2 regions of the Bacillus sp. z50 genome follow, and region 1 is predicted to be linked to the other one. Evidence: riboswitches for the same ligand, from Rfam matches in the RefSeq annotation. Region 1 holds a riboswitch; the other holds the start of a gene.

Region 1 (12,174 bases):
CCATAATGATTGCTGTTACAGGTGCCTTTGCTTTTACAGATATTGTACCGGTAAAGCAAATCGGGGTTGGCGTGGCCTTAGCTATTTTTATAGATGCCACCCTTGTCCGTATGGTCCTTGTTCCTTCTCTAATGAAATTGCTGGGCAAATGGAATTGGTGGTTCCCTGGACAAAAAAGGGCGAAAAAAAGCAATAATTGATTGTATACCAAACTCGCATCCTCAATTGTTTTGGATTACACTTTAACTGAAGAGATTTATCAATTTGGAGGTGTTTGGCAATGAACAACCATGAAATTGATTACAAGATATACGGAGACGATATGCAATTTGTAGAAGTGGAATTAGATCCGAAAGAAACAGTCGTGGCCGAGGCCGGAAGCTTAATGATGATGGATGAGCAGATTCAAATGGAAACCATTTTCGGTGACGGTTCTTCTTCCCAATCTGGAATGATGGGCAAATTATTCAGTGCCGGAAAAAGAGTCCTGACTGGAGAAAGTTTATTTATGACCACCTTTACAAATGAAGGAACTCAAAAAAAGCATGTATCTTTTGCTTCTCCATATCCGGGAAAGATCGTTCCTTTGGATTTAAGTGAATTGGATGGAAAGGTAATCTGCCAGAAGGACTCCTTTTTAGCAGCTGCGAAGGGTGTATCAGTAGGTATAGAATTCCAGAAAAAAATTGGGGCTGGCTTTTTTGGCGGTGAGGGATTTATCATGCAAAAACTCGAGGGTGATGGGATGGCTTTCGTGCATGCCGGAGGGACATTACATCAAAAAGTATTAGCTCCAGGAGAAAAAATACGAGTAGATACCGGCTGTATCGTTGCAATGACCAGAAATGTCGATTACGATATTGAATTTGCCAAAGGTATTAAAACCGCGTTATTTGGCGGAGAGGGTCTGTTTTTTGCTACATTGCAGGGTCCTGGAACAGTCTGGGTTCAATCACTCCCCTTCAGCCGCCTTGCAAGCAGAGTGTTTTCCGCTATGCCGTCTAGAGGCGGGTCAAGCGATGAAGGCAGTGTAGCCAAAGGTCTTTTCGATATGTTTGGTGGAAAATAGAAGAATAGCAAATTAGTAGCCCAATAGAAAAGTCTATTGGGCTTTTTTTGTTTTATCCCCTATTCATTTGAATTATATGGTAATTTAAAGTAAAGGGAATATTTTCATAGTCTCTAATCCATAAATTGCTTCCAAAAAATACGCACTTCAATCCCTTTACAATCACGTTTTTAAGTCCTTATTTTCGGGACACCTCCTCTCCCACATAGGAGGTGTTATAACTTCCGTAATTTTACCTGTCATTATTCTTGAGCAAACCCGTTCTATAGCAATTGGTAGAGTAATCTCCATTAATTCCTTACTCTTTATCAGTATCCTTTCTTTTTTCAGTATCCTTGTTAATAGATTGAATCGTGTCTAACTTATCCTGCTTGTCGGTTTGGCTGTGAAACGATTCATATGGCTCTAAGTATAACTATTTTAAAATCGTGTTTCTTACATTCCAGCACAATGAAGTTCGCATTTTTAATTAAATTAGGAAAGATGAAAACAGGAATAACATGTTATAATTATATTAATATAATAAATTTTCTGAAAGGTGATGCTATATGAGTATCTTGAATAAGTTTCACCATACCAACCCAACGGAAGAACTTTTATATAAAGCACTTCATGCTGATGAGAACACAGAAACGGATACAATTATTCAGCTTTTAGAAACCGCCCTGCCATCCATCTCGGGTAAAATGCCAAAGAGGGTCAGTAAAATGGTGTTTCCTGCTACAATCCTTTTGGCTGATCAATATATAAAAGTGAATAACCTGCAAAAAGCTAGAGATACATATGAAGCAGCCTTATCACTGGCTAAAACAGACATGGATAAAATGCGTGTTCATGAATCAATCGGGAAGATGAATTACTTACTTAATGATTTTGAAAAATCAGCAAGCCATTATCTTAAGTCCCTGCACTATGCCGCTAAGTACACACCTAAAGATGCGATAAAAAATGTCCACTCCCATTTATTGCATCAACTAGGTCACGTATTACTCGATAACCATCGTTCTGTTACGGAGGAACAAAAAAAGCAAGCTGATGAGTTTCAAAAATATTTACTGAATCAACCTAACTCCTATAACTTAACAAAATTAAATTTTTATCGGGATATTGGAATGGATTGGTGGAAAGAGTTTCATCTATTTAACCAGTAACTAAGTAAGACCGCGAATGACCATTTCCGGTCTTACTTCTTTTTATATCCATATAGTAATCAGTCATTTACTTCGCATCTATCGCTAATAACCCTTATCCATTTTTATGGAATATTTTAGCTGACTGTTAAATTGAGTATAATAAGAGAACCTAGAAAAAAAGCGAAGAAAGCTGGTTGTACTCGATGATTTTATTTGAAAAGGAATTTTGGAAATTTAATATGGTTGGCATTGTAAATACAATCAACTATTATATTTTGTATTTACTTTTTAAAGAAGTGTTTCAGATGAACTATATGACTGCCCATTTACTTGGTTTTTTTATCAGTATGATTGGCTCCTTTTATCTGAATTCCTATTTTACCTATCGAACGAAACCAACTTTAAAAAAATTCCTTCAATTCCCATTAACCTATGTCGTTAATATCTTAGTGTCCACGCTTGCCATTTATATTTTAGTCCAGTTGCTTTCCATACATGATAATATAGCACCTATAATCGCTACTATTATTGCGATTCCTTTTACCTTTTTACTCTCAAAAATGATTCTTGCAAAGGATTAATTTAATTCGGGATTAAGATTTGAAAGTATTGATCAACCTTGAAATAAAAAAATCCTATAAAAGCATATCATCACTGCTTTTATAGGATTTTATTTTTAGAAAGCATTAATGGTGGTGTGTATGGATAAATTTTGTATTTCTTGTATTTGCGCCTACCAGTAACAAGGAGTGGGTACTCATTTTCCCGCTTGGTAACTTCCTGACTCCATTCAAAAACATACCGTCGGTGATTGCCGTTGCAGAAAATAAACAATCATCTGTACGAATAATTTCATCCAGCTCGAAAATTTTAGTTGGATTTTCAATACCCATTTGTACACATCGGTTATATTCTTCCTGATTCATAGGAACTAGCTGCCCCTGAAAATCTCCTCCCAGACATTTTAGTGCAGTTGCAGTGATGACACCCTCTGGAGCTCCGCCTGTACCGACAAGCATATCAATATCCATTCCATCGATTCCAGTTGCTATAGCGCCCGTTATATCAACATCAGAGAATAACTTCAACTTCGCTCCCAGTTCGAGAACCTGTGCCATTAAAGTACTATGCCTGTCGCGGTCCTGAATCATAATGGTCAATTCTCTTACATCTTTTCCAAGGGCCTTCGCAACTGATTGCATATTCTCTTTTAAGGAGGCATTTATATTAATACATCCTTTTGCATTTGGCCCAACTGCGATCTTTTTCATATACATATCAGGAGCATGAAGCATGCTTCCACTTTTCGCAGCAGCCAACACAGCCATTGAATGATTTTTCCCTTTAGACATTAACGTAGTACCTTCCACCGGATCAACAGCTATATCAATTGCCGGACCGTTCCCATTTCCCAGCATTTCATTGATATAAAGCATTGGCGCTTCATCCATTTCTCCTTCACCAATTACGACTCTTCCACACATATCGATTGTATTTAAATGATGCCTCATAGCCCTTGTCCCTGCACCATCTGCTTCAATCTTATTTCCCTTTCCTATCCAGGGATATGAAGCAATAGCTGCCTGTTGAGTAACATGTAGCAGATCTTCTGCAATTTGCTGTACGGTGTGTTTCTTACTCGCATACTTGGTGAATTCCATAATCAACTTCCTTCGTTTAATAGTAAATTTCCCTATCCATTTTAGGGTTCATTTATACAAATAAACAAGTTTATAATTTTGGTAATAAACTATGCAGCCAGATAAGCATTTTAATTAGGAAAAAACAACTTTATTTACATGTAAAGATAAGGCTGTTTTCATAAACATTATTGCTAACGACTAATAAAAAAAGTAGACAGCTTTTTAACTGTCTACTAAGAAACCTGCACAATCAACTAATCCTAAAACACCTTCTAATTCCTAGAGTGGATGATGACCGTTTATGTAAACAACTTTAGCAAGATTTCTCACTCTCACAAACAAATTGCTCCAACTTCTGAATTGCTTCCACTACCCTCTCAGCTGTAACCAATCCAATTGACATTACATGAATCGACTCACCCGTAACTGTTGCTTTTTCAGCAACCTCAGCAATCAGCGCTTCCGTTATATCTTCCACACCTAAATCTGTTAAGGATAATGGAAGGCCCAACTCCTCATAAAACAGTCGAAGCTCTTCAATTTCTGTCCATTTGTCTTCCAGCACTAGCTGAACTAAAATGCCATATGCCACCTTATCACCATGCAAGGCGTGATGAGTTTCTTCAAGTACCGTTAAACCATTGTGAATCGAATGAGCGCCAGCAATTCGACCGTAATAATCACCATAGCCCCCAACCATGCCACCAAACATAATAATCGTTTCCACTACTTTGACGAAATCATCATTTACTTCCCCAGCCTTTGCAGCTTCAACAGCTCCACGGGCGAATTTTAGCAATAAATCCTTACATTCTCTTGCAGCAAAATGAGCAATTTGCAGTGGAACAGTCTTATTATCAATTACAGCCATCTGTACATCCGCTTCGTACCATTTCGCAAGAGTATCTCCAATACCGGCAATTAACATTTCTATTGGAGCATCAACTAAAATTTGCGGCTCCACTAGCACCAGACTGGTACAAACCGGATATATATCATAACGAATGAAAGCTCCGGAATCATCATATATAACGCTTAAAGGCGTCCATGGCGAACAATTAGATGCCAATGTCGGAATGAGAATGGACTGCCTTTCAGTCGCATCGCAAACCGCCTTAACAAGATCGAGTATCTTTCCGCCTCCGACACCTATTACCGCATCCAATGAATGATGCTTGACCAGCTTAGTAACCGCCTCGATTTCGGCAAATGAGCACTCGCCTCCGTACGTATATTCTTCCAATTCTACCTCTGCCATTTGCGGCCAATACGGCTTTACTGCCTCCCAGGACTTTTTCCCACGAACCACAAGAACTCTGCGGAGATTGCGTTCCAGCAGCTTAGCTTCCAATAAATCTAAAGCGTTATCTTTCAAAATATATTCACTTGGAGCACCATGAACTGAAAAAACAGTCATTTTCATCACTCATTTCTATTTGCTGTTAAAAACATTAATAAAGTGGGAAGTGTTATCTTTATATATTCTGTATGTCTAACCTTACACCCGCCATGCTCCTTCTATGGTTTTGTATTGTTTACGAATTAGTTGTTTAATCTAAGGGATATACAGCCTTAGTATTTATACATAAAACAAAGAGAGAACTGGGACATTTTTTCTTATTATTTCATCCATTCAGGCTTGCCGAAGCCGACAAATTCTTCATCGATTATTTTTTCGAATTCATCAGATTCTACCACTGATAAAATATCCTTAGCTAGCTGTGAATCATCATTATTAGCCTTTACTGCCACTAAATTTCGATACGGATCAAGCATATTCTCAAGCGCTAATGCACTTAATAAGTCCATATCTGCAGCTAATGCGAAGTTTCCTGGTACTGCTGATAAATCTGCACTGTCAATAGATCGAGGTAGCTGTCCTGACTCTAGCGGCTGGAATTTTAAGTTTTTCTTGTTTTCGATTATGTCCTTTTCAGAAACTTTAAGGGGTTCTGCATTTTCATCTACTACAATTAATCCTTCATCTTGAAGTGTATTGAATGCGCGAGCTGCATTTACCGGATCATTCGGAATTGTAATCGTCGCTCCGTCCTTCACTTCATCCAAAGATTTATACGTGTTTGAATAAATACCCATCGGCGCAGTCGGTACTTTAATTAACCCTGTCAAATCCATGCTGTTCTCTTTTTCAAAGTTTTCCAAGTAAATAGTATGCTGAAAAAGGTTCGCATCAATATCTCCACCATCTAACGCTTTATTCGGTTGAATATAATCACTGAACTCCACCACTTCTACTTTGTATCCCAATTCTTCCAAGCCTGGCTTGATTGCTTTCGTTGCCATATCACTATAAGGACCAGAAGTAGCTCCAATTTTAATATCCTTTGACTCTGAGCTTGCATCCTCAATGCTTTCATTGCCGCTGCAAGCTGCCAATGTACCTACCACTAAGAATAAAATAAATGCTGTTAACCCCTTTTTCATGAAATAATTCCCCTTTTCTATTATCTTTTATCTATAACTTTTGCGATGAAATCACCGGCAAGTTGGATAACCTGAACCAATACGATTAAAATAATAACAGTTGCAATCATAATGGTATTATCATAGCGATAATACCCATAGCGAATCGCTAAATCACCAATACCGCCACCACCGACCGTTCCTGCCATAGCAGAAAACCCAATCAAGCTAATTAATGTAAGTGTAATACCCGAAATGATACCTGATCTCGCTTCGAGCAATAGTACTTCCTTAATAATCATCCACGGTGTCGCACCAGCTGCTATCGCGGCTTCAATAACACCTTTATCAATTTCTCGTAAAGACGTTTCAACGATTCTCGCAAAAAACGGAATAGCTGCGACTGACAGCGATACGCTAGCAGCTGTTGGTCCAATCGTTGTCTTTACAACAAATTCGGTCAATGGCATAAGAGCAACCAATAAAATAATAAATGGTATTGATCGGACCAAATTGACGACAAATCCTAATATCCTCTGAACCGTTTTGTTTTCCCAAAATAAACCCTTTTCTGTCACATATAATAGAATTCCAACTGGTAAACCAATCACGATTGCGACAGCTAAAGAAATGGAAATCATGTAAATCGTCTGCAAAAATGCTGTGTTAATTTCAGGAATAAGCTCTATAAAGTGGTTGAAATCAAAGCCCATGTTGGAACACCTCCACTTCTGCCTCTCGACTTTCTATATAAGATATCGCTTTATTAATCTCTTCCTTCTGTCCGCGAAGCTCCATGATAAAAATACCTAAAGGCAATTCCTGAATATATTCAATTGAGCCATGAAGAAAATTGCCTTTTACATTAAATTGCTGAAGCGTATCCGATATGACTCCCTCACCGGCAACCGTTCCCCTAAACGTCACCTTGACAATCGGACCCTTGCAACTTTGGTAAATAGCGTCAGGTATATCGAACGAAACAACACTGTTAATGAATTCCTTCGTAAGATCGGCATGGGGTTTAGCAAAAATATCATACACCGAGCCTTCCTCAATGACCTTGCCATCCTGCATAATCGCCATTCGATTACAAATTTCCTTTACTACATTCATCTCATGTGTAATCAACACAATCGTAATATTGAGCTCCTTATTGATTTTTTTCAACAAATTCAATATTGATTTCGTTGTCGTCGGATCTAGTGCTGAGGTCGCCTCATCACAAAGGAGTACTGTCGGGTTATTCGCCAACGCCCTTGCAATCGCTACACGCTGCTTCTGTCCCCCACTTAGCTGCGAAGGATACACTTCACGCTTTTCAGCTAATCCGACCATTTTCAACAGTTCTTCTACTCGGTCTTGTATTTGAGTCTGCGGCACTTTTGCTGCCTTTAAAGAAAAAGCTATATTTTCAAAAACTGTTTTCTGGCTAATAAGATAAAAGTGCTGAAAAATCATCCCGATTTTTAAGCGTGCATGACGCAATTGCTTGCTTCTCAACTTAGCCAGATCAATTCCATCAACTGTGATATTTCCCGATGTTGGACGCTCCAACAAATTAATACAGCGTAGCAGCGAGCTTTTACCTGCTCCTGAGTACCCGACAATCCCGAATATCTCGCCTTTTTTAATTGTTAAGGAAACGTTGTCAACTCCATTTACTATACCGCTTTTAGTTTTGTAAATCTTATTAACATTCTGAATTTTTATCATATGCCAACCTCTATCTCTACACATTTTTTGAAACAAAAATGCCCCTCTCATCTGAAAGGGGCATCGAAATACATCTATCTCGACTTATCTTTCAGAATGTAATACATTCTGCAGGAATTGGCACCTTCCCTATTAAGGGGGTTGCCGGACGTCATAGGGCCTAGTCCCTCGGTCGCTCTCGATAAGCTATAGCTTTATTTGATTTGTTTATGATATTACAGACTTCAGAATAGTCTGTCAACAAAAACCTTTTTGACGTAAACTGTTGAACCGCTTTCATCATTGCAATTTCAATAAAATATTCCAATCCACATACATCGGATTAAAAAACTCCCCATTCTTCTTCGTAGGGCTGAACTGACGATAATGTAAAACTCTACATTTTCGCAAGCCGACTGAATAACACTTTCATCGCTCACTATTTTCATCTGCCAAACAAGCTCATTTAATGTATAGTCTCCACATTTCACATTTTCCGAAAAACAATCATTTCTGAAAAAGCTACCACACCCACTTCATCAAACGTTCCCCTATAATCTATGACTCAGCAAATCTAATAACCATTTACTACCGCTATATTCAAATTCTTTCAGCTCACTATAGACATTTCTAAATAAAGGTTATAGAATTTTATCTATTATTTAAATATTCAAAACTATATTCTCTTCGTAAAGGTGAATTATATGACATATTCAGAACGCTTAAAAAAACTGCCAGTCCAATTTTTTGCAACACTTGTCCTAAAAGTTAACAGCGCTATAGCTGAAGGCAGAGACATTATTAATCTCGGACAAGGAAATCCTGATCAACCTACTCCTGCGCATATCGTCAAAGCCCTGCAAGTGGCGGCTGAAGATGCACAAACTCATAAATATTCTCCATTTCGGGGTTTGGAAGAGTTGAAAGAAGCGGCAGCACAATTTTATCACAAGCAATATGGCGTCGAGGTTGACCCTAAAACTGAAGTTGCCATCCTTTTTGGAACGAAGGCCGGACTAGTTGAGCTACCAATGTGCTTGCTCAACGATGGAGAGCTAATGCTCTTGCCAGACCCAGGCTATCCCGACTATTTATCTGGAGCTGTATTAGCAAACGTAAACTATGAAACTTTTCCACTAACAAAAGATAATCAATTTTTGCCGGATTATGAAAGCATCCCTTTAGAACAAAGGACCCATGCAAAGCTAATGTATTTAAACTACCCAAATAATCCTACCGGAGCTACCGCAGATCATGCTTTTTTTGAAAAAACAGTATCATTTGCAAAAGAAAATAACATTACCGTACTTCATGATTTTGCCTATGGAGCTATTGGCTTTGATGGACAAAAACCTATCAGTTTTCTTGAAACGGAGGGTGCAAAAGAAGTCGGCATTGAAATGTACACACTCTCGAAAACTTACAATATGGCAGGCTGGCGTGTTGGCTTTGCTATCGGAAACCCAGCTATCATCGAAGCACTCAATCTCATTCAAGATCATCTTTACGTCAGCCTCTTCCCTGCTGTACAAAAAGCGGCAATCGCAGCCTTGACAGGGGAGCAATCCTGCGTAGAAGAGCTTATCGAACGCTATGAACGACGACGAAATTCCCTCATTGGCGCTTGCAATAAAATCGGCTGGAAAGTCGAAGCCCCAACTGGTTCATTCTTTGCTTGGCTTCCTGTCCCTGCCGGTTTCAAGAGCGAGAGCTTTGCTGATTATTTGCTTGAAAAAGCAGATGTAGCCGTTGCAGCAGGAAAAGGCTTTGGTGAATACGGAGAAGGCTACATTCGTGTCGGCTTATTAGTAGACGAAAAACGGCTAATAGAAGCTATTGAACGTATTGGAAAGCTAGGAATATTCACTTAAACAACTGCGGTATTGAACTGCTCCCTGTCTAGTAAACAATGAATATAATAAAAGCAGAACCCTGAATTCTAAGGGGTTCTGCCGCTCAATCTCTATTGATAACGTTGTTACAGATGCTATTAACGCCTCTTTTAAAATTCGTTTTTTTAATAATACTATTCTATTTTACTGTGCCCCAAAATGAATCGCCCCATGTGATCAATACAGCGTTCTTTTTTTTTGAGCACAGAAAAACTCCCCATTAGGTAAGCCAGATTTTTCAAACTGTCTTACCTAATGGGGAGCATAAAAAAAGACCGTCAACATGACAGCCTTGATTTTCTGCTATTGACCTGTTAATACAATAGCTACGGTTTACTTATAACTGGATATAGAGAGATTATATTCTCTAATTCTTTAATCAAATCATCTAAATATGATTGATTTGATACAAATTCAAAGGATAATACAGCACCACTTCCTGTCGGATAACAAGTCTCTCCAGACCATTCTATATGCCCCAACTTATCCATTTCACATTCAAAATAAATAAAGCTATCTAAATTTTTCAATATAGCTTTACCCGATAAATCCTTATTCATTAACTTCAAATCATTTAAAAAATCCCTAATGTCATCAGTTCTTAAACTAGCAATAAAATCAACATAATATCCAGGGATTTCAACTTTCACGTTTGAAATAACCCAGTTTCCATCCCAATAATCAAAGCTATTCGGATATTCACGAGCTATGATATCTATTTCTACTTTAGCTTTTTCTCCCAATAGATGGAATTTCATTTTACCACCTCATATTTTATAACTTATTAGCTTTGGTCATCTTGTACTAATCTGTTCCTTTAACCGAATAGCAAAAAAGAGCTGATCAACCAGCCCTTGATATGAAAGTAATACCCTCGTTAGGGAATAAGACTATTTTTCTATAATTATATAATCTTTCGTTTTAGAATATGGAATACCATGTTTGTTAGCAAAATCAACTAATTCTTTGAAAACGTCGTTGGGATTGAAATTTACAATTCGGATGGTAAGTCCTTTTTTAACTTGCATAAAAGCACCTTTGGTATACCAATTGACTCGTTTAAATTTAATCTGTTTTATTTGATGGGGAAATATACTTGTTTTATATAAAGGCCATTTAAAAAACAATATTTGATACGTCAAATAGTCATTATTTATCACAAATTTATATCTGATACATAATAAAACAAGAATAACTAAAGAAAATATCATTTGGAAGTATAATAACCAATCGAAAAAGTCATTTATTGAAATTGTCAATATCATTAATAGCATTATATACCATAATGCTACTCTTTGAGTCTTTGCGAAATAAACCAACTATCTCTCCTCCCTACATGTTCACTTTAACATAAATATCCATACTCCATTGAAATATACTGCCCCTAGCTGCATAGCAAAAAAAGAGCTGATCAGTATTACACCCCAAAAGTCAGATTTCTAACTTATTGGGGTCACTACATCACAGCTCTGATATTGGAGCGGGTACTCCCGATAGTTTCAGTTTATTCTTTCACAAAGAGAGTTAGCATTAGCTAAGTGCTTCTTTTTCCTCAAAGTTTTACTTCAGCTGAGGATTAGCTCTCCCTTTTTCTTAAAAGTTGCAAAGTCCCTTTTTTCTGTTCTTTAAAGTCCTCTAATTGTCTAGGAACATTAGTTACTCCATGATATATTGCATAAAACTCTTCCCACGGTTTTCCATCCAAGCGATAATATTTTTCTAATATATCTATATAAGTAAACAAAGCCTGTTCCACCACAATTTCAGATAGCTCATACTCGCTTGGCAATTCCATATCCAATCTTTCGCATAACAATTTTTGTATTCTCTTTGCATACTTTATCTGTCCCATGGAAACATCTAGCTTCTCATATTCCTCTTTAATGCTCACTTTCATTTGGTTCCCTTCCGATAAAAAGTCGTTACAAATTATACTCTAATTATTAATTAAAAACAGATAATTTACAATACCTACTATAATATTAAGATAATAACTAATTTAGTTCCTAATCGAATTGCAAGTCATTCAACTAATTACTAAATGTTATTAAAAATCAGTCTTTTTTCTACAAGTTAATCATCAATCTATTCCATGTATGGATTAATGTAGACTTGAAAGTTTACAATGCACTATTAAATGTAATGTCTTGACTTGAGTAAACATCAGCAAACCAGCGTAATACACCGTTATGATGGTTTATAATTTGTTGGGCAGTAAGGTCTTCTGAATCCCAAGTGCTGTGTGTATCTGAAGCTAAAGTGACTTTATATCCCATACTAAAAGCTCTTCTGCAAGTTGTATCAACACAGGCTTCTGT
Region 2 (12,174 bases), on a different contig from region 1:
ATGGCGCCTTCAAGAATCCTACAAAACCGATTGGTCCTTTTTATACAGAAGAGGAAGCGATGAAATTGATCCAGGAGACTGGTGCTTCCTTTAAGGAAGATGCAGGCAGAGGTTGGAGAAGAGTCGTTCCTTCACCGAAACCGGTCAGCATCCTGGAGCATAAGAGCATTAATAGTCTTGTGGAAAGTGGAAAAATTGTTATTTCTACAGGAGGCGGCGGTATCCCAGTTATGCAATCTGACGACGAGTTGATTGGTGTTGAGGCAGTAATCGACAAGGATTTTGCTTCTGAGAAGTTAGCAGAATTAGTGGATGCAGACTCATTAATTATTTTGACTGCTGTAGACAATATCTACATAAACTACAATCAGCCTAATCAGCAAAAACTGGAATCTATTTCAACCAATGAAATAAAGGCATTGGCTGAAGAAGGTCACTTTGCACCGGGCAGTATGCTTCCTAAAGTAGAAGCTGCTATTCAATTTGCAGAATCAAGACCTGGCCGTACTACTATTATTACATCTCTCGAAAAAGCATTAGATGCATTGAAAGGAAATGCGGGAACGATTATATCTATGCAGGAAGAGACAGTAATGGCATAATGATGAAACACATACCCCAAATCATTAGATTTGGGGTATTTTATGTGCGTTTAATAGGAGCGAAAAAGTACGCCTTGTACATAGTATAAAACAGGTGCAGACTATTTTTTAAACTGGTTATTTTGGCTGTTTACCTTATTATAATGTTTTTCATGGTGCGGACCAGCATTGCCTTTTACACTTGCCGCACTGACTCCTTCTTTGCTTGGATTCTTTTTAAGCTTCGCCATTAAATTCACCTCCAGTAGTAGTTTGACCAAATAAAAACTTTCTAACAAATTACCATTTTTATGGCTTTTTTAATTGCGGAATTTTCGAAAATCTTTTATAGTTAAAGATGTAGGATTTTTATTCCATATTTTTTTGTCATAAAAATGAATGAGCATTCATTCAAATTAAAGGGGGATTAATGTTGAACCTTAAAATTAAAAAAGTAGCTGTACTTGGATCAGGTGTCATGGGTTCAGGGATTGCAGCACATTTAGCCAACATTGGAATTCCGGTTAAGCTATTGGATATTGTTCCAAGAGAACTTACCGCGGATGAGGGAAAAAAGGGGCTAACTCTTGAAGACAAGCAAGTCCGTAATCGATTGGCTCAAATGTCCATTCAAAAACTACTTAAACAAAAACCTGCACCGTTAACCTCCAAGAAAAATTTATCTTTAATTGAGCCAGGAAACTTTGAAGACGACTTGTCAAAAATTAATGATTGCGACTGGATTATTGAGGTCGTTGTTGAAAGACTTGATATTAAACAAAGTGTGTTTTCACAAATTGATGAATATAGAAAGCCGGGCAGTATTATTAGTTCAAATACATCCGGAATTTCCATTGAGGCAATGGCGGAAGGGCGTTCAGAAGATTTTCGCAAACATTTCCTTGGCACTCATTTCTTTAATCCACCTAGATATTTAAAGCTTTTGGAAATTATCCCGACAGAAGCAACATCGCCTGAAATAGTTAAAGCGATGAAACAATTTGGAGAAGATGTTTTAGGAAAAGGGGTTGTAATTGCTAAAGATACCCCGAATTTTATCGGTAATCGCATTGGGACTTACGGTTTATTGGTAACTGTTCGTGAAATGATGGAGCGCGGCTACAGTGTCGGGGAAGTAGATTCTGTAACTGGTCCTTTAATTGGCCGTCCAAAGAGTGCAACCTTCCGTACGCTGGATGTAGTGGGACTGGATACATTCGCGCATGTAGCTAAAAATGTTTATGACAATGTAGATAATGAGGAAGAAAAATCTGTATTTGAAGTACCTGAATTTATGAAAAAGATGCTTGATAACGGCTGGTTGGGAAGTAAGTCAGGGCAGGGATTCTTCCTGAAAAAAGGGAAAGAAATACTGGAGCTTGACCCATCCACTTTGGAATATGTAGAGCGTAAAAAGCTAAAAGCACCTTCGCTTGATATGGTAAAGCAGGAGAAAGGCGCCGCGAGAAAATTGAAAGCGCTTATTTATGCGAAAGATCGTGTCGGTGAATTGCTATGGAATGTAATCAGCCCTACTTTACTCTATTCAGCAGAACTACTTAGCGACATTGCCGATGATATTGTTGCAATCGATCAGGCCATGAAATGGGGATTCGGTTGGCAGCTTGGACCATTTGAAACCTGGGATGCAATTGGCCTAGAGAAATCCGTTGCCAGGATGCAGGAGGAAGGACGCAATATTCCTGAATGGATCACACAAATGATTGAAAACGGTAACACAACCTTCTATAAAGAAGGGGATAACGGAACCCTTTATTATGCAAATGGTGAATATCAAGAGGTTGAAGTAAACGAAAAAATCATAAATCTGAAGTTGATTAAGAAACAAAAAGGGGTCATTAAGAAAAATAGCGGTGCGAGCCTGATTGATATTGGTGATGGTGTGGCTTTGCTAGAATTCCATTCTCCGAATAATGCGATTGGCTTTGATATTATTCAAATGATCAATTATGCAATTGAAGAAGTGGATAAAAACTACAAAGGATTAGTTATCGGAAACCAGGGCAAAAACTTCTGCGTTGGAGCCAACCTGGCCATGATTTTAATGGAAGTACAGGACGACAATATATTTGATGTAGAAATGATTACACGTCAATTCCAGCAAGCAATGATGAATATTAAATACAGCAATAAACCGGTTGTCGCTGCGCCATTTAATATGACGCTTGGCGGAGGAGCTGAAATTTGCTTGCCAGCCGCAAAAATCCAGGCATCATCTGAGTCATATATAGGATTGGTTGAGACGGGTGTCGGTTTGTTGCCTGGCGGAGGCGGAAATAAAGAGCTGTATATTAAACATCTGGATAGCTTACCGAATGGTATTGATTTCGATATTACTAAAGTTGCTATTAAAGTGTTTGAAACGATTGCTACTGCCCAAGTATCTACTTCCGCTGATGAAGCAAGAGAGAATAACTTCCTGAATAGTAACGATGGAATCAGCTTTAATCCGGATCATCAGTTATACGATGCGAAACAGGCTGTTATTGCTTTACATGATACTGGTTATAAGCCACCGGTGCGCAAAAAAATTCCGGTATCAGGAGAACCTGGTTATGCGGCTCTGTTACTAGGAGCGCAATCCATGCTGTATTCAGGCTATATTTCAGAGCATGATTTGAAGATTGCCCAAAAAATTGCCTATGTTTTAGCTGGCGGTAAAGTGCCTTATGGAACAGAAGTAGATGAACAGTATTTACTTGATTTAGAAAGAGAAGCATTTATCAGCCTTGTCCAAGAAGGAAAAACACAGCAGCGCATGCAACATATGCTTGTTAAAGGAAAACCATTACGCAATTAATAGATCCGTATTTTGAGTGATTAAGAGGAGGATTGGCATGAGAGAAGCAGTGATTGTAGCCGGAGCCAGAACCCCGGTAGGCAGAGCCAAAAAAGGAACTCTTGCAAATGTTCGACCAGATGATTTAGGTGCATTAGTAGTAAAGGAAACGCTAAAACGAGCAGAAAATTACGATGGACCAATTGATGATATGATCTTTGGATGCGCTATGCCTGAAGCAGAGCAAGGGCTCAATGTGACTCGTAATATCGGTGCCTTGGCAGGTTTACCATACAATGTACCCGCTATAACGATCAATCGTTACTGTTCATCAGGACTGCAATCCATTGCTTATGGAGCAGAGCGAATTATGCTCGGACATTCTGAAACGGTCATTTCCGGTGGGGTTGAATCGATGAGTATGGTTCCGATGATGGGACATGTAGTTCGTCCCAATTCGAAACTGGCAGAAGCAGCTCCTGAATATTATATGGGTATGGGACATACGGCTGAAGAAGTTGCTAAGAAATTTGGGATTACCCGTGAAGACCAGGATGCCTTTGCAGTACGCAGTCACCAAAAAGCAGCACAGGCCATTCGGGATGGGAAATTTGAAGATGAAATCGTTCCTGTTGATGTCACTTTTCGTCAAGTAGGATCAGACAATAAATTAAAAGAGCGCTCCGTTCAATTTACAACAGATGAAGGAGTACGAGAAGGGACAACAACGGAAGTGCTTGCTAGACTGAGGCCTGCATTTTCACTCACAGGAACAGTAACAGCCGGGAATGCTTCACAAACCAGTGATGGAGCAGCAGCGGTATTACTGATGGATCGGGAAAAAGCCGAGGCGGATGGCTTCAAGCCACTTTTAAAATTTCGTTCTTTTGCAGTCGCAGGAGTGCCACCGGAACTTATGGGAATCGGTCCGGTAGAAGCAATTCCTAAAGCTCTTAAACTGGCAGGCTTAAGTTTATCTGATATTGGATTGTTCGAATTAAATGAAGCGTTTGCTTCCCAATCCATTCAGGTAATTCGTCAACTTGGATTGGATGAGGAGAGGGTGAATGTAAATGGCGGTGCCATTGCATTAGGACATCCACTTGGGTGTACTGGAGCTAAATTAACCTTGAGTCTCCTTCACGAGATGAAACGACGAAATGAGCAATTTGGAGTCGTAACGATGTGTATTGGCGGAGGAATGGGCGCGGCTGGAGTATTTGAATTATTAGCATAAAAAGTTATAAGCGATGAGATGATTGGCAACGAGAGCCCAGTCATCTCTAAATAAGGGGGAAGAAAAATGGCTAATCAAACAGAAGAAGTGTTAAAAGGCGGAGCGTTTTTAATTGAGGATATTGAAGCAGAGAATATGTTTACACCTGAGGACTATACAGATGAGCATAAAATGATTGCAAAAACGACTGAGGATTATTTAGTAAATGAAGTATTGCCTCAGGTGGAATATTTAGAGGATCATGAGTTTGACCGTTCTGTAAAACTATTGAAACAAGCTGGAGAACTGGGTCTATTGGGCGCAGATGTACCGGAGGAATACGGTGGATTAGGCTTGGATAAAGTTAGTTCCGCCCTTATTTCAGAAAGACTATCCCGTGCAGGAGGCTTCTCTATTTCTCATGGAGCACATGTTGGTATTGGTTCCTTGCCAATCGTTTTGTTTGGTAACGAAGAACAAAAACAAAAGTACCTTCCATTATTGGCTACCGGGGAAAAGCTAGCAGCCTATGCCTTAACAGAACCAAGCTCAGGCTCTGATGCACTTGGCGCAAAGACAACAGCAAAATTGAATGAAGCAGGAACTCACTATGTCTTAAATGGTGAAAAACAATGGATTACAAATGCAGGCTTTGCTGATGTATTTGTCGTATATGCAAAAATCGACGGTGACAAATTCTCTGCATTTATCGTAGAAAGAGAGTATCCAGGTGTGTCTACTGGACCGGAAGAAAAGAAAATGGGGATTAAGAGCTCTTCAACTAGAACATTAATTCTTGAGGATGCAGAAGTACCTGTTGAGAACCTATTGGGAGAAGCAGGAAGAGGTCATGTAATTGCCTTTAACATTTTGAATATCGGTCGTTATAAATTGGGAGTAGGAGCTGTTGGTGCTTCCAAACGAGGATTTGAATTAGCTGCTACGTATGCTAATCAACGCCAACAGTTTAAAACACCAATCTCTTCATTTAATTTAACAAAAGAAAAGCTCTCTACAATGGCTTCCAAAATATACGCAGCTGAAAGTTCCGTCTATAGGACAGTTGGTTTATTCGAGGAAAGAATGAGCCGCCTAAGTGATGAAGAAGTAAAAGATGGGAAAGAAGTAGCAAAATCAATTGCTGAATATGCAATCGAATGCTCCTTAAATAAGTTCTTTGCTTCCGAGGTTTTAGATTATGTTGTGGATGAAGCGGTTCAGCTTCATGGAGGCTATGGATTTATGGCTGAGTATGAAATTGAAAGAATGTACCGTGATTCTCGTATTAACCGTATATTTGAAGGAACAAACGAAATTAACCGTCTGCTTGTACCAGGTACATTCCTGAAAAAAGCTTTAAAAGGTGAATTGCCGTTATTACAAAAAGCACAGGAGCTGTCTGAAGGACTCATGATGCTTATGCCTGAAGAGCCAGGTACAGAGCCGCTTGATCAAGAAAAACATCTTGTGAAAAATGCTAAGAAGATTGGTATTATGATTGCAGGATTGGCTGCGCAAAAATATGGTACTGAGCTGGAAAAAGAACAAGAAATTCTTGTTAATATTGCGGATATTGCTTCTTTCGTTTATGCGATGGAATCAGTTGTTCTTCGTACAGAAAAAGCAATCAAAAAAGATGGCTTAGAAAAGAACAAACAAAAACTTCTTTATACTCAAATCTTCTGCCAGGAAGCATTTGGCGAAATCGAGAAGCATGCTAAAGAAACATTAGTGGCAACAGAAACTGGTGATACATTACGTATGATGACATCAGCTTTACGTAAATTCACACGTTTCACACCAATCAATGTAATCGCACTTAAACGTGAAGCTTCAGAAAAGTTAGTTGATGCTGAGCGTTACACTGTTTAATCCTTTATACTATGGAGGCCTGGTGAAAACCAGGCTTTTTCTTTTCCTGCTATGTTAGACCTGTTACCTTTTCTAGAGCAGAAGTATATCCGTTTAAGATAGATGAAAAAATGTGGTATGCTTCAATTGAGGTGATAAAACGATGATTACATTATACTGGTATCCTAAATGCGGGACATGCAGAAAAGCAAAGAAATGGTTTGATGAAAAGGGAATATCCTATCAAGAAGTTGATATAGCGCAAAATCCTCCATCGAAAGAAGAGCTAGAAATAATTTATCAAAAAAGTGAATTGTCTCTTCAGAAATTTTTTAACACAAGTGGGATGAAATACAGAGAACTTGGGTTAAAAGATAAAGTGAAGGATATGTCTGAAGATGAAATTCTTACCTTGCTTGCATCAGACGGGATGCTAATCAAGCGCCCAATCGCATTTGATGGAGAAAAAGTAACAGTAGGATTCAAAGAGGTAAATTACCAGAAAATCTGGGCATGAAACAATTGTCAAATAACCAGTTTGATGTCATGATAAATAGGAACCATACATACATTTTGGGGGGATTAAATCATGAGCATTCCAGCGGGATTACGTTATACAGCTGAGCATGAATGGGTTAAACAAGAGGATGGTAAGATTCGAATTGGAATAACTGATTTTGCTCAAAAAGAATTGGGAGACATCGTATTTGTGGAACTACCGGAAATAGGTGATCAATTGACCCGTAATGAACCGTTTGGCAGTGTAGAATCAGTTAAGACAGTATCTGAATTGTATGCGCCAATCAGTGGGACAGTTGTTGAAGTAAATGAAGAATTAGCGGATAGTCCAGAATATGTTAATGAATCTCCATATGAAAAAGCATGGATGGTAGTTGTTGAACCATCCGAAATCAGCGAATATGATGAATTAATGGATGCTGGCCAATACGAAACAGCGACTAAAGAAGAGTAGTCAATAGAGGGGAGAAGTTTGGGGTCATTCGTCAGCTTCTTTCCTTTTTATTATGTTTTTAGATCAATTGTTACTTTCCACTATGTTAGGGTAAGATACATATAATGAAAAAGACGAAGGCAATTGTCCAATCACATAGAACGTACTCTCCTAATAAAAGGTGATCAATCATGCAGGATGCTCAAAGTGAGAAAGTAATTATTGTGGAAGGTTCTACCGACCGCCAAAAAATACAATCTGTACTTAACGAATCTGTCGATATAAGATGTACAAATGGAACCATCAGTCTATCGAAAATGGATGAATTAGTAGACGAACTTGAACAGAGAGACGTGTATATTTTGGCTGATGCAGATGAATCCGGAGAAAAGCTGAGAAAACAGTTAAGACGAGAAATGCCAAATGCATCTCACATATATATTGATCGTACATACCGTGAAGTTGCTAATGCGCCAAGATATCATTTAGCAACGGTTCTTTTGGCAGCCAATATAGATGTAAAAGCCGAATTTTTAAAACAAATGAAGGATGTAATGAAAAATGAACAATCAAACCACGATAAATAAAGCGATCTATACTTTTACTCCTCTTTGCGGAACATGTCAATTAGCAGGTAAAATGCTTGATATTGCAAAGGAAGTCCTCCCAAATGCCTCTTTGGAAAAAGTCAATCTTAACTATGCTAAGGAACTTGCAGAAGAATATCAAATTCAAAGTGTACCATGCCTCATTTTAATCAAGGATAACCAGCCAATCGAGAAAATCTATGCCTTCCACTCAGTTCCCTATCTTGTTGATCAATTAAAGAGAATTACAGAATAAGAGCAGTTATTTCTCAGGAAATATGTCGATGAATATTTAACTAGAATCTTTTAAAGGTGCTGTTTCTATTTTACGCTGTCTATGTCAGAAGTTTTAATTGATTTGTAGAATTCTCTATAATAGCCTGTAATCTCAACCGATTAGACGATTGTTAAGTGGCTAACTGGAGGCATTTATTATAGTAAAAGAAGCTCCTCGTTATTTAATTTAAAAATTCTGAATAATCAATTGACTCATATTTTTCCATATGCTATAGTTTTAACAACTTAATACTTGGTTCTTATCAAGAGAGGTGGAGGGACTGGCCCGTTGAAGCCCGGCAACCGGTATTTATATAATACACGGTGCCAATTCCAGCGGATATAAATCCGGGAGATAAGGAGAGATGGAAAATGCCTGCCTCTTCTTGTGAAGAGGTTTTTTTCATTTACTCACTTCTCTATTTAAAATGAAATGGAGAGATGTAGAATGGCAAATGAAGAAAAGAAGTATCGGTTTGAAACAGTAGGTATACACGGAGGATTGCAGCAGGATTCGGTAACTGGAGCGAGAAGCGTGCCGATTTACCAGACGAATGCTTATTTATTTAAAGACACAGATCATGCTGCGGATTTATTTGGATTAGCTGAAACTGGCTATATTTATACTAGAATCCATAATCCAACTTCAAGTGTATTCGAAGAACGTATAGCAGAATTAGAAGGTGGCATTGGAGCTTTAGCGGTATCAAGTGGTGCTGCAGCTATAACACTCTCAATCCTAAATATTGCGGGAGCAGGTGATGAAATTATCTCTGCGTCCACTCTATACGGCGGAACCTACAATTTATTTGCCAATACTCTCCCTAAGTATGGTATTAACGTAAGGTTCGTGGATCCAAGTGACACTGAAAATTTTAGAGAAGCGATTACATCAAAGACCAGAGCTATTTTTGGAGAAACGATTGGAAATCCAAGCCTGCAGGTTCTTGATATTGAACGGGTGGCGGAAATTGCTCATGAAGCTGGAATTCCGTTAATCATTGATAATACATTTGCAACTCCTTATTTATCCCGTCCGATTGAGTTTGGAGCGGATATCGTCGTACACTCAGCTACGAAATGGCTGCTTGGAAATGGAACCACATTAGGCGGGGTCATAGTCGATGGAGGGAAGTTTGACTGGAATTCATCTAAATTTCCGGGCTTTACTGAACCCGATCCAAGCTATCATGATCTGATTTACAGTGAAGCAATTGGTGCAGCAGCATTTATTGTGAAGGCCAGAGTTCAGCTGTTGAGAGATTTAGGTCCATCCTTAAGCCCGTACAATGCCTTTCAATTTATTCTCGGATTGGAAACTCTGCATGTGAGGATGAAGGAGCATGTAGCCAATACGAGATTAATAGTTGACTATTTAAAACAGCATCCGGCTGTATCGTGGGTCTTGTATCCAGGAGATTCAGATCACCCTGATTACGAAAAAACGAAGAAATATTTACCCAAAGGTGCTGGAGCAGTCGTTGTTTTTGGAATAAAGGGTGGACGTGAGGCAGGTAAAAAACTGATTGATTCCGTTGAACTGTGGTCCCATGTGGCCAATGTGGGAGATGCAAAGAGCCTAATTATCCATCCGGCAAGCACGACTCATCAGCAACTAAGTGAAGAGGGATTAAAAGCATCAGGTGTACAGGAGGATTTAATCAGACTGTCTGTTGGAATTGAACATGCAGAAGATCTAATTGAAGAATTGGAGCTTGCGATTGAAAAAGCAACAGGTATAGCTTCCACTGAGGTGGTTGTGAAATAAATATTGAACATGCTATGCAGACTTTGGTGTTGACAGTTCTTTCTTCAACATGATAGGATAGCAAACAGTTAGATTTAATTGAATAGTTTAAGTACTCTTATCAAGAGAGGCCGAGGGAAGTGCCCTTTGACGCCCGGCAACCGGCAATCATTTATGATTGAAAAGGTGCCAATTCACACAGGATAATAAATCCTGGGAGATGAGAGAAAGGAACATGTTATAAATAAATCATGCCTTTCTGCCTCCGCAGAAAGGCATTTTTGTTTAACTGAAGTTATTCTTTAATTATAGGTTGATAGAAAGAGCAGGTGAACTTTTCATGATTACATTACGTGATGTATCGAAGACCTTCTCAGGAACATTTAAACGTTCATCAGCTGTCAAAGCAGTGGATCAAGTCTCATTATCTATTGAAAAAGGCGAGATCTTTGGAATTATTGGGTACAGCGGTGCGGGAAAAAGTACCCTCATTAGAATGCTGAACGGTTTAGAGAAGCCAACAGAAGGCAGTGTCTTGGTGGCAGGCAAAGATATGGCTGCTATAAAAGGCGCTGAATTAAGAAAAGCCAGAATGGAAATAAGTATGATTTTTCAACACTTTAATCTCCTCTGGTCAAGGACAGTCAGCGAAAATATAGAGTTTCCTTTAGAAATTGCGGGCGTACCAAGCAAGGTACGTAAAGAAAGAGTGAAGGAACTGGTAAGTCTGGTAGGATTAGATGGCCGTGAAAATGCTTATCCATCTCAGTTGAGCGGCGGTCAGAAGCAGCGGGTCGGTATAGCGCGCGCATTAGCGAACAATCCACAGGTTCTTCTTTGTGACGAGGCGACATCAGCACTTGATCCTCAGACTACAGACGATATTTTGGATTTGCTCGTTGATATAAATAAAAGACTTGGCTTGACAATCGTATTAATTACACATGAAATGCATGTTATTCGTAAAATCTGTCATCGCGTTGCTGTGATGGAGATGGGGAAAGTGGTCGAGAGCGGAAAAGTACTTGATGTATTTAAAAAACCAAATGCTCCGATTACTAAACGATTTGTACAGCAAGTGACTGAGCCAGAAGAAACGAAAGAGACGATTGAGCATTTGCTTGCTGAATATCCGACGGGGAAAGTTGTACAATTATCCTTTATTGGCGAATCAGCTGAAACCCCTGTTTTATCAGAGGTTATCCGCTCTTACAAAATCAATGTAAACATATTACAGGGTAAAATTTCGCAGACTCAGCACGGGTCCTATGGAACGTTATTTATTCATGTAGACGGTGATGCTGCTGAAGTGGCGAAAGCGATTGACTATCTCCACAATCAGGAAATTGGTGTGGAGGTGATTTCAGAATGATGGAAACATTATTACCAAATGTAGTTTGGGAACGAATTTATGAAAAGACATGGGAAACCTTGTATATGACAGGTGTCTCATTAATCGCAACTTTTTTCCTTGGAATTATATTGGGTCTGCTATTATTCTTGACCTCAAAGGGGAATATGTGGGAAAACAAAGTGATTTACGGAATTGTAGGTGCTTTCGTTAACATATTCCGTTCCATTCCATTCATTATTCTAATCGTGTTGTTAATTCCTTTCACAAAGGCATTAGTAGGAAGTATTATCGGTGTCAATGCGGCTTTGCCAGCTTTAATTATAGGTGCTGCTCCATTCTATGCGCGAATGGTTGAGATTGGATTGCGTGAAATTGATAAAGGTGTAATCGAAGCAGCAAGATCGATGGGGGCCACTTCCTTTACAATCATATGGAAGGTGCTAATTCCTGAATCTCTGCCTGCACTTGTTTCTGGTATCACAGTTACGGCAATTGCGCTTGTAGGTTATACAGCGATGGCAGGTATGATTGGTGCGGGCGGACTTGGAAACCTTGCCTATTTGGAAGGGTTTAGCCGCGGACAGACAGATGTCACGATTGTTGCTACTATTTTAGTATTGATTATTGTGTTTATTCTCCAATTTATTGGAGATTTTATAACAAGAAAATTAGATAAGCGCTAGGGAGGAAACCAAAGTGAAAAAGTTATCGTTCATACTTGTTTTAGGATTAACCCTATTATTGGCAGCCTGCGGTGGATCAGGAGATGAATCCAATTCCGGGGACAAAGAACTAAAAACGATTAAAATT

What was found. A riboswitch is a leader RNA that binds a small molecule or an ion and turns the genes downstream of it on or off. The one in region 1 is predicted to bind S-adenosylmethionine.
Region 2: it holds a riboswitch for S-adenosylmethionine, as region 1 does, so the genes downstream of both, AC4G3N_RS11870 (methionine ABC transporter ATP-binding protein) here and AC4G3N_RS13870 (methionine ABC transporter ATP-binding protein) in region 1, are expected to answer to the same signal.

Annotation. Positions count from the first base shown of each region.
Region 1 covers NZ_JBZFQL010000004.1:239,475-251,648, forward strand. The annotation lists gene AC4G3N_RS13830 (MMPL family transporter) at 1-200, shown strand, start outside; gene AC4G3N_RS13835 (TIGR00266 family protein) at 281-1,069, shown strand; gene AC4G3N_RS13840 (tetratricopeptide repeat protein) at 1,618-2,220, shown strand; gene AC4G3N_RS13845 (GtrA family protein) at 2,406-2,783, shown strand; gene glpX (class II fructose-bisphosphatase) at 2,889-3,863, opposite strand; gene AC4G3N_RS13855 (iron-containing alcohol dehydrogenase family protein) at 4,159-5,262, opposite strand; gene AC4G3N_RS13860 (MetQ/NlpA family ABC transporter substrate-binding protein) at 5,466-6,290, opposite strand; gene AC4G3N_RS13865 (methionine ABC transporter permease) at 6,311-6,982, opposite strand; gene AC4G3N_RS13870 (methionine ABC transporter ATP-binding protein) at 6,972-7,985, opposite strand; SAM riboswitch class I at 8,067-8,173, opposite strand; gene AC4G3N_RS13875 (pyridoxal phosphate-dependent aminotransferase) at 8,669-9,835, shown strand; gene AC4G3N_RS13880 (WapI family immunity protein) at 10,183-10,614, opposite strand; gene AC4G3N_RS13885 (hypothetical protein) at 11,433-11,753, opposite strand; gene AC4G3N_RS13890 (cysteine hydrolase family protein) at 11,977-12,174, opposite strand, start outside.
Region 2 covers NZ_JBZFQL010000003.1:519,422-531,595, forward strand. The annotation lists gene arcC (carbamate kinase) at 1-602, shown strand, start outside; gene AC4G3N_RS11825 (YuzL family protein) at 704-832, opposite strand; gene AC4G3N_RS11830 (3-hydroxyacyl-CoA dehydrogenase/enoyl-CoA hydratase family protein) at 1,012-3,402, shown strand; gene AC4G3N_RS11835 (acetyl-CoA C-acetyltransferase) at 3,440-4,618, shown strand; gene AC4G3N_RS11840 (acyl-CoA dehydrogenase FadE) at 4,685-6,469, shown strand; gene AC4G3N_RS11845 (arsenate reductase family protein) at 6,612-6,965, shown strand; gene gcvH (glycine cleavage system protein GcvH) at 7,038-7,421, shown strand; gene AC4G3N_RS11855 (toprim domain-containing protein) at 7,592-7,987, shown strand; gene AC4G3N_RS11860 (thioredoxin family protein) at 7,962-8,243, shown strand; SAM riboswitch class I at 8,521-8,625, shown strand; gene AC4G3N_RS11865 (O-acetylhomoserine aminocarboxypropyltransferase/cysteine synthase family protein) at 8,712-10,031, shown strand; SAM riboswitch class I at 10,126-10,237, shown strand; gene AC4G3N_RS11870 (methionine ABC transporter ATP-binding protein) at 10,351-11,382, shown strand; gene AC4G3N_RS11875 (methionine ABC transporter permease) at 11,379-12,047, shown strand; gene AC4G3N_RS11880 (MetQ/NlpA family ABC transporter substrate-binding protein) at 12,061-12,174, shown strand, end outside.